DNA from 3 places in the Streptomyces sp. NPDC056373 genome. Region 3 is predicted to be linked to each of the others. Evidence: riboswitches for the same ligand, from Rfam matches in the RefSeq annotation. Region 3 holds a riboswitch; each other region holds the start of a gene.

Region 1 (3,268 bases), on a different contig from region 3:
TACCCCGCCGAGCAGCGCCCACTCCCCGGCGCCGCGCGGCCGGCGCGCGGTCAGGGAGGCGTCCACCAGCCGCAGCGCGGTCTCGCGCCGCCGCACGGTCCAGGCGTGCAGGGCGAGGATCGCGCCCACCGCGACGAACTGGATCAGCGTCAGCACGGCCGCGGTCGACAGGTCGAAGATCTCCGAGGTCTGCCGGTAGATCTCCACCTCCAGGGTGGAGAAGGTGGGCCCGCCGAGGATCTGCACTACACCGAAGGAGGTGAAGGTGAACAGGAAGACCATCAGCGTGGCGGCGGCCACGGCGGGGGCGAGCGCGGGCAGTGTGACCTGCCGCCAGGCCTTCGGCGGCGACGCCCCGAGCACCCGCGCGGCCTCTTCCTGCCGCGGGTCGAGCTGCGCCCAGAGCCCGCCGACCGTCCGGACGACGACCGCGTAGTTGAAGAAGACGTGCGCGAGCAGGATCGCCCACACGGTGGTGTCCAGCCGTACGCCCCACAGCTCGTCGAGCAGCCCGCCCCGGCCGACCAGCGCGAGGAACGCCGTACCGACGACGACCGTCGGCAGCACGAACGGCACGGTCACGACCGCCCGCAGGACCTGCTTGCCCGGGAAGTCGAAGCGCGCGAAGACGTACGCGCCAGGAAGCGCGACGAGCAGCGTGAGCGCGGTGGAGACCGCCGCCTGCCAGGTGGTGAACCACAGGACGTGCCGGACGTCGGACTGCGCCAGCACCTCCCCGATCCGCCCGAGGTGCCAGGCCCCGCCGGTCTTGAGGCCACGCGCGACGATCGCGGCGACGGGGTAGGCGAAGAAGACCGCGAAGAACGCGACGGGCACGGCCAGCAGACCGAACCGCGCCGCCGCGCCCCGCTTGCGGGCGGCTACTTCAGTACGAGTGAGGTCCACGACTTGACCCACTGGTCACGGTGGTCGGCGATCTTCGCCGGGTCCATGGTCTCCGGGTCCTTCGCCTGCGGCCCGTACTTCACGAACTCCGGCGGCACCTTGGCGCCCTCGGTCACCGGGTACACGAACATGTTGAGCGGCATGTCCTCCTGGAACCTCTTGCTGATGAGGAAGTCCAGGAACGCCTTGCCACCCTTGGTGTTCTTGGCGTTGGCGAGCAGCCCGGCGTACTCGACCTGCCGGAAGCAGGTGCCTTCGGCGACGCCGGTCGGGGCGGTGCTCGGCTTGGGGTCGGCGTAGACGACCTCGGCGGGCGGCGAGGAGGCGTACGACACGACGAGCGGCCGGTCGCCCTTGGCCTTCTTGCCGCCGGCCGACCCCGAGAACTCCTCGTTGTAGGCCTGCTCCCAGCCGTCGACGACCTTGACGCCGTTGGCCTTGAGCTTCTTCCAGTAGCCCTCCCAGCCCCCGTCGCCGTACGCGGCGGCGGTGCCGAGCAGGAAGCCGAGGCCGGGCGAGGAGGCGGAGGCGTTCTCGGTGACGAGCAGGTTCTTGTACTGCGGCTTGACGAGATCGCCGAAGCTCCGCGGCGGCTGCAGCTTGTGGTCGGCGAAGTACTTCTTGTCGTAGTTGACGCAGATGTCGCCGGTGTCGACGGGGGTGACCCGGTGCTTGTCCTGGTCGACCCGGTACTCGGCCTCGATCTGCCCGGACCCCTTCGTCTCGTACGACTGGAACAGGCCGTTGTCGAGGGCGCGGGACAGCAGGGTGTTGTCGACGCCGAAGAAGACGTCGCCCTGCGGGTTGTCCTTGGTGAGGATGGCCTTGTTGACGGCCTGCCCGGCGTCGCCGTCCTTCAGGACGGCGACCTTGTAGCCGGACTGCTTCTCGAAGGCCGCGATGACGTCCTTGGACGCGGCCCACGAGTCGTGGCTGACGAGCGTCACCGTCTTGGAGTCGCCGGACCCCTGGCCGCTGTCGGACGAGCCGCACGCGGCGAGCGTGCCGGCCATGCCGAGCCCGACGACGACGGCCGTCAGTCGCTTCTTGTTGTTGCTCACTGAATTCCTCCTGGGGTGACCAGGAGAAGACGCGGCCCTGCCCGGGACTTCTGGGGATCCCGGGCAGGGCGCAACAGCTCGAGTGGTGACCGATCTCCCTACCCAGAATGACCTGGGCGAGGTTCGGAGGGTCTGCGGCCGTGTGCCGCACTCTCAGCGCTGTGGCGCTCCCCTGTCGGAATATGCAGATGTACTTACGACGGTCAGACTACCGTTCGGTGGCGGCGAGCTGACCACATGCCCCGTCGATCTCCTGACCACGGGTGTCCCGGATCGTCACCGGCACACCATGGGCGGCGATGGCCTCCACAAAGGCCTTCTCGTCCTCGGGCCGGGAGGCTGTCCACTTCGACCCGGGTGTCGGGTTCAGCGGGATGAGGTTGACGTGCACGGGCCGGCCCTTGAGCATCCGGCCGAGCCTGTCACCACGCCAGGCCTGGTCGTTGATGTCCCGGATCAGCGCGTACTCGATGGACAGCCGCCGCCCCGACTTGGCGCTGTACTCGAAGCCGGCGTCCAGCACCTCGCGGACCTTCCAGCGGGTGTTCACCGGCACGAGGGTGTCGCGCAGCTCGTCGTCGGGCGCGTGCAGCGAGATGGCGAGGCGGCACTTGAAGCCCTCGTCGGAGAACCGGTGGATGGCCGGGACGAGCCCGACCGTCGACACGGTGATGCCGCGCTGCGAGAGGCCCACACCGTCGGGCTCGGGGTCGGTGAGCCGCCGGATGGCGCCGGCGACCCGGTTGTAGTTGGCGAGCGGCTCGCCCATGCCCATGAAGACGATGTTGCTGAGCCGCGCCGGGCCTCCGGGGACCTCCCCGTCCCGCAGCGCCCGCATACCGTCGACGATCTGGTGCACGATCTCGGCGGTGGACAGATTCCGGTCCAGTCCCGCCTGCCCGGTCGCACAGAACGGGCAGTTCATGCCGCATCCGGCCTGCGAGCTGATGCACATGGTCACGCGGTCCGGGTAGCGCATCAGCACGGACTCGACGAGCGTCCCGTCGAACAGCCGCCACAGGGTCTTGCGGGTGGTGCCCTGGTCGGTCGACAGATGCCGCACGACGGTCATCAGCTCGGGCAGCAGGGCTTCCTGCAGCCGCCCCCGGGCACCGGCAGGAATGTCCGTCCACTGCTCCGGGTCATGCGCGTACCGCGCGAAGTAGTGCTGCGAGAGCTGCTTGGCACGAAACGGCTTCTCCCCGACCGCGGCAACGGCCTCCTTGCGCTCGGCAGGAGTGAGATCGGCGAGATGCCGCGGCGGCTTCTTGGCTCCGCGGGGGGCGACGAATGTGAGTTCT
Region 2 (3,268 bases), on a different contig from region 3:
GCCCAGTCGATGAAGACCGAGCCGAGGACGCCGATCAGCAGCAGTGAGATGAGGGTGCCGAGCACCGCCACGGACGTCCGGGCGGACAGGCCGTGACACAGGTACAGGGCGATGAGCATGATGGCGCTCGCTCCGACCACCGCCACGACCAGCGGGTTGGAGCCCTGCAGGATCGCGGGCAGGATGAAGAAGTTCAGCACCATGAAACTGATGGCCAGGGCGACCAGCGCCATGACACCCCGCATCCGCCCCACGACCACCACGGCCACGGCGAAGATGCCCGCGAGCAGCGCCATGGGCAGACGGCGGTTGATGTCGGTGACCGAGTACTGCAGGTCCTTCGGCGCCGACGGCTCGTAGGCGACCACGACCTCCTGGCCCTCGTGCAGCTGGCGTGACTGATCGGGCTGGACGATCTCGGTGAACGTACGGCCCTTGTCGTCGCCGCTGTCGACCCGGATCGTCGCCCGCTTGCAGGTGCCCTTCTCCTCCTGCACCGCGGAGGAGCCCTCCGCCGTGGAGGTGTCACCGGTGGGCGGTACGCCCGAAGCACCGGCCGCCTTGCAGCTCACCTCGACCACCTTGGTGACGGTGGCGTCCTGCGTCTGCCGGTCGAAACCGACGCCGGTGCGCTGGTGTTCCGGAGCGCCGCCCGGCCACAGCACGGCGAGACCGACCAGCACGGCAGCGGCGAACGGGATCAGGATCGCCGCGATGACCTTGCGCAGATGCAGCGAGACAGGCGTGGCCGGACCGTGGCTGTGTGAATGCCCGTGCCCGCCACCCGAGCCGGAGCCGTGGCCGTGACCGTCACCACCGCCGTGACCGTGGCTGTGCCCGTCGTCGCCCTGACCGTGGTCGTGCCCGTAGCCACCGCCCTGTCCATGACTCTGTCCGCTGCCGTGACCGGGGCCGTCTCCACCGCCTCCGCCGTGACCGCCTCCGCCGTGACCGCCTCCGCCGTGACCGCCTCCGCCGTGACCGCCACCTCCAGCGGGTCCTGATCCGTACCCACCATCGGTGCCCTGTCCGGGGCCCGGCCCGTACCCACCGCGGCCCCCAGGCCCGAACCCCGTGTCCTGCCCAGGCCCGAACCCCGCGTCCTGTCCGTACCCGAGCTCAGGGCCCTGCCCCCGGGCCGACCCTTGCCCCATGGCCCCTCCCCGCCCGGCCCCGGCGGCGAAATCACGGCCGTCACCACGGCCGTTGCCGGTTCCGGCGCCGGAACCGCGGCGCGGCTCGGGCGGTGGGAAGGAGGGGCGCTGAGTCGTGGTCACCGCCCGATCATCGCAAGAACGAGGGGGGCCCTCTGTTCACCGCGCCAGAATTGCCGCTAGCGTGGGGGCACCTTTTGTACACGCGGGAGCTCGGAGCACCGGGCTGAGAGGGCGCTGACCTCCGTCGCGGCGATGTTTCACATGAAACATCGCCGGAGTCGAGTGATGTTTCACACGAAGCATCGCCGGACGGAAATCGCTGCGTCGACCGCCGAACCTGTTACCGGGTAATGCCGGCGTAGGGAGTAGGTCTCATGACCCACAAGGACGCACGCACGCCTGCCTCCGTTCAGGACGAGACGTCCGAGGAGGCCGGGAAGTCCATCGGTTGGCACAAGGCGTACATCGAGGGCACCCGCCCCGATCTGCGCGTGCCGGTCCGTCAGGTGCACCTCACCAACGGCCAGGCGGTCACGCTGTACGACACGTCGGGCCCCTACACCGATCCACTCGTCGACACCGACGTCCGTAGGGGTTTGTCGCCGCTGCGCGAGAACTGGATCATCGGCCGCGGCGACACCGAGGAGTACGCGGGCCGCCCCGTCCGCCCCGAGGACGACGGCATCAAGCACACCTCGCCCCGTGGCGGTCTCCGCAACCTGGACGCGGTCTTCCCCGGCCGGCCCCGCCAGCCGCGCCGCGGCAGGGGCGGAGAGGCGGTCACCCAACTCGCGTACGCCCGCCGCGGTGAGATCACACCCGAGATGGAGTACGTGGCCATCCGGGAGAACGTCTCGCCCGAGGTGGTCCGCGACGAGATCGCCGCAGGTCGGGCTGTGCTGCCGGCCAACGTCAACCACCCGGAGATCGAGCCGATGATCATCGGCAAGCGATTCCTGGTGAAGGTCAACGCCAACATCGGCAACTCGGCGGTGACCTCCTCCATCGAGGAGGAGGTCGAGAAGATGACCTGGGCGACCCGTTGGGGCGCCGACACGGTCATGGACCTGTCCACCGGCCGCAACATCCACACCACGCGTGAGTGGGTGCTGCGCAACTCCCCCGTGCCCATCGGCACCGTGCCGCTCTACCAGGCCCTGGAAAAGGTCGACGGCCGTGCCGAGGAGCTGACCTGGGAGATCTACAAGGACACGGTCATCGAACAGGCCGAGCAGGGCGTGGACTACATGACGGTCCACGCGGGTGTGCGGCTGCCGTACGTGCCGCTCACGGCGAACCGCAAAACCGGCATCGTCTCCCGGGGCGGCTCGATCATGGCTGCGTGGTGCCTCGCGCACCACAAGGAGTCGTTCCTGTACGAGAACTTCGAGGAACTCTGCGAGATCCTCGCCGCATACGACGTCACCTACTCGCTCGGGGACGGCCTCAGGCCCGGATCGATCGCGGACGCCAACGACGAGGCACAGTTCGCGGAGTTGCGCACGCTCGGGGAACTCAACCGGATCGCGAAGCGTTTCAACGTTCAGACCATGATCGAGGGCCCGGGCCACGTCCCGATGCACAAGATCAAGGAGAACATCGACCTTCAGCAGGAGATCTGCGATGAAGCTCCGTTCTATACGCTCGGCCCGCTGACCACGGACGTCGCTCCGGCGTACGACCACATCACCTCCGGCATCGGCGCCGCGATGATCGCCTGGTGGGGCACGGCGATGCTGTGCTACGTCACGCCCAAGGAGCACTTGGGCCTGCCGAACCGTGACGACGTCAAGACCGGCGTGATCACGTACAAGATCGCCGCCCACGCAGCGGACCTCGCCAAGGGCCACCCGGGTGCGCAGGAGTGGGACGACGCCCTGTCGGACGCTCGTTTCGAGTTCCGGTGGGAGGACCAGTTCAACCTGGCCCTCGACCCGGACACGGCACGGGAGTTCCACGACGAGACCCTGCCCGCCGAGCCGGCCAAGACGGCCCACTTCTGCTCGATGTGCGGTCCCAAGTTCTGCAGCATGAAGATCTCGCAGGACATCCGCCGGGAACACGGCGGCACACGGGCCGAGGTCGAGGAGGGCATGGCCCTGAAGTCGAAG
Region 3 (3,268 bases):
GCGCTCGCCGTAGCGCCCCGAGGGGAAGGAGGCGCAGTCGCCGACCGTGTACACGTCCGGCACGGTCGTGCGCAGGTGCTCGTCGGCCACGATCTCGCCGTGGGGGCCCAGCTCGATCCCGGAGCCGGCCAGCCAGGCCGTGGCGGGGCGGGCGCCGATGCCGACGACCACCGCGCCCGCGGGCAGCCATGAGCCGTCGTCGAGGACGACGACACCGGGTTCGACGCGCTCCACGCGCGCGTGCGTCCGCAGAACCGCGCCCGCGTCGGCGTACCAGCCGGCCATGGCAGCGGCGACCTCGGCGGGAAGCGCCCCGGCGAGCGGACGTTCGGCGGCCTCGACGACGGTCACCGCGCAGCCCGCCTCGCGCGCGGCGGTGGCGAACTCCGCGCCGATCCAGCCGGCGCCGACGACCACGATGTCGTGCTGGCGGGCCAGCACCGGCCGCAGCCGCTCGGCGTCGTCCAGGGTGCGCAGCAGATGCACTCCCGGCACGCCCTCGGTGCCGGGCAGCCGGACGGGTTCCGCGCCGGTCGCGACGACGAGGACGTCGTACGGCACGGGCCCGTCCTCGGTGTCCAGCTCGTGGTCGGCGGGGCGCAGGCCCAGCACCTCACAGCCGAGCCGCAGTTCGATGCCGAGGGCCTCGAAGTCCACGTCGAAGGCGGAGCCCTCGGACTTGCCGAGCAGGACGGCTTTGGACAACGGGGGCCGGTCGTAGGGCTGGTGGGGCTCGGCGCCGATGAGGATCACGTCGCCGGTGAAGCCCTGCTCGCGCAGGGCGACGGCGGTCTGCACCCCGGCCATGCCCGCGCCCGCCACGACGACGCGCCGCGGCGCGGACGGACCTGGTTGCTGCGTCTGCTCGCTCACCTGATCACCATAGACACCTGACGTTTTGTCAGTCAGTGCTCATGCACCGTGACCTGCTCCACAACGCTCGTGCCGTTGCCCCGCTGGGACTCCCACTCCCAGGTCTCCTCCAGCCGCACCCGCCCGTCGGGCAGCTCCACCACCGCCGAGACGCAGTGCCCCGAGGAAGTGGTCCCGTCCCGCTTGAGCTGGACGTACCGGAAGTCCAGCCGGTCACCTTCCCGGGTACCCACGAGGTGCCCGCGTACGACGTCGCCACCCCTGTACTCGGCCCAGATCTCGCCCTCCCGCTCGTGGTACGTGAACCGGGTACGGGTGCCCACCTGGCCCGGTGCCTGGTCGGCGACCGGAGCGAGTACGAGACCGTCGAGGGATCGGGCCATGGACTGAGGCTCCCTTACTGCGGGACCGGACAACGGGCTAGGGTGGCCAACGTAAAGCACTCGCGGGAGCCCGGACGCACCGGGCTGAGAGGGAGGCTGGCGGCCTCCGACCGTACGAACCTGATCCGGGTCATGCCGGCGAAGGGAGGGGCTGGACGCCCATGTCGCCTACGTGCACATCCACGTCCGTATCGTCGGACGTCCTGGTCGTCGGGGGCGGGATCGTCGGCCTGGTCACGGCCTGGCGGGCCGCGCAGCGCGGATTCGCCACGGCCGTCGTGGACCCCGAGCCGGGCGGCGGCGCCGCGCAGGTGGCCGCCGGCATGCTGGCCGCCGTCACGGAGCTGCACTACGGCGAGCAGACCCTGCTCGGCCTGAACCTCGCCTCCGCGCGGCGCTACCCGGACTTCGCCGCCGAGCTCACCGACGTGACCGGCCAGGACCTCGGCTACCGCCGCTGCGGCACGCTCGCCGTGGCTCTTGACGCCGACGACCGGACCCACCTGCGCGAACTGCACGTCCTGCAGCAGCAGTCGGGGCTGGAGTCGCAGTGGCTGTCCGGGCGCGAGTGCCGGCGTCTGGAGCCGATGCTCGCGCCGGGCGTGCGCGGCGGGCTGCGGGTCGACGGCGATCACCAGATCGACCCCCGGCGGCTGGCCGGGGCCCTTCTCGCCGCGTGCGAGCGGGCGGGCGTGGTCTTCCACCGGGCGTGGGCGCAGCGGCTGACCGTCGCCCGGGACCGGGCCACGGGTGCTGTCCTGGCCGACGGGACCGAGGCGGCCGCCGGGCAGGTGGTACTGGCCGGGGGCAGTCTCAGCGGGCGGCTCGCGGGCGTCCCGGAGGACCTGCTGCCTCCGGTGCGGCCGGTGAAGGGCCAGGTCCTGCGGCTGACGATGCCGCAGCGGCACGGGCCGTTCCTGAGCCGGACCGTGCGCGCGGTCGTGCGCGGCAGCCACGTCTACCTGGTGCCGCGCGCGAGCGGCGAGCTCGTCGTCGGGGCGACCAGCGAGGAGCTGGGCTGGGACACCACCGTGACCGCGGGCGGCGTCTACGAGCTGCTGCGGGACGCGCACGAGCTGGTCCCGGGCATCACCGAGCTGCCGCTGACCGAGACCAGGGCCGGGCTGCGGCCCGGATCCCCCGACAACGCGCCGCTGCTCGGCCCCACCGGTCTGGACGGGCTGCTGCTGGCCACCGGGCACTACCGCAACGGCGTCCTGCTCACACCGGTGACCGGTGACGCCATGGCGCACGTCCTGGCGACAGGCGAACTCCCCGAGGAGGCCCGCCCCTTCACCCCGAAACGCTTCAGCCCCGCCACCGCACTCACGGAGCAGCCCGCATGAACATCTCCGTCAACGGCGAGCCCCGGGACGTCGGGCCCGGCACAGCTCTGGACACCGTCGTGAGGTCGCTCACGGCCTCGCCCTCGGGTGTGGCCGCCGCCCTCAACGAAACCGTCGTACCGCGCACCCAGTGGCCCGCCACGCCCCTGTCCGAGGGGGACCGCGTGGAAGTCCTCACCGCCGTCCAGGGAGGCTGACCATGGCCGACGATCCGTTCGCCCTCGGTGGTACGTCGTTCACGTCCCGTCTGATCATGGGCACGGGCGGGGCACCCAGCCTGGACGTGCTGGAGCGGTCGCTCGTCGCCTCGGGGACGGAGCTGACGACCGTCGCGATGCGCCGGGTGAACGCCTCGGTGCACGGTTCGGTGCTGTCCGTCCTGGACAGGCTCGGCATCCGGGTGCTGCCGAACACGGCGGGCTGCTTCACCGCCGGCGAGGCCGTCCTCACGGCCCGCCTCGCGCGCGAGGCCCTCGGCACCGACCTGGTCAAGCTGGAGGTCATCGCCGACGAGCGCACGCTGCTGCCGGACCCGATCGAGACGCTGGAGGCGGCCGAGACCCTGGTCGACGACGGGTTCACGGTGCTGCCGTACACCAACGACGACCCGGTGCTGGCCCGGAAGCTGGAGGACGCGGGCTGCGCGGCGATCATGCCGCTCGGCTC

What was found. A riboswitch is a leader RNA that binds a small molecule or an ion and turns the genes downstream of it on or off. The one in region 3 is predicted to bind thiamine pyrophosphate.
Region 1: another riboswitch for thiamine pyrophosphate. It lies ahead of ACFCXS_RS04470 (thiamine ABC transporter substrate binding subunit); the one in region 3 lies ahead of thiO (glycine oxidase ThiO).
Region 2: another riboswitch for thiamine pyrophosphate. It lies ahead of thiC (phosphomethylpyrimidine synthase ThiC); the one in region 3 lies ahead of thiO (glycine oxidase ThiO).

The regions. Positions count from the first base shown of each region.
Region 1 covers NZ_JBHJPX010000002.1:119,807-123,074, forward strand. The annotation lists gene ACFCXS_RS04465 (ABC transporter permease) at 1-906, opposite strand, end outside; gene ACFCXS_RS04470 (thiamine ABC transporter substrate binding subunit) at 882-1,919, opposite strand; TPP riboswitch at 2,045-2,151, opposite strand; gene rlmN (23S rRNA (adenine(2503)-C(2))-methyltransferase RlmN) at 2,176-3,268, opposite strand, start outside.
Region 2 covers NZ_JBHJPX010000012.1:234,065-237,332, forward strand. The annotation lists gene ACFCXS_RS26250 (YibE/F family protein) at 1-1,277, opposite strand, end outside; TPP riboswitch at 1,350-1,539, shown strand; gene thiC (phosphomethylpyrimidine synthase ThiC) at 1,532-3,268, shown strand, end outside.
Region 3 covers NZ_JBHJPX010000005.1:426,903-430,170, forward strand. The annotation lists gene ACFCXS_RS13370 (NAD(P)/FAD-dependent oxidoreductase) at 1-873, opposite strand, end outside; gene ACFCXS_RS13375 (hypothetical protein) at 906-1,256, opposite strand; TPP riboswitch at 1,309-1,420, shown strand; gene thiO (glycine oxidase ThiO) at 1,418-2,602, shown strand; gene thiS (sulfur carrier protein ThiS) at 2,599-2,799, shown strand; gene ACFCXS_RS13390 (thiazole synthase) at 2,802-3,268, shown strand, end outside.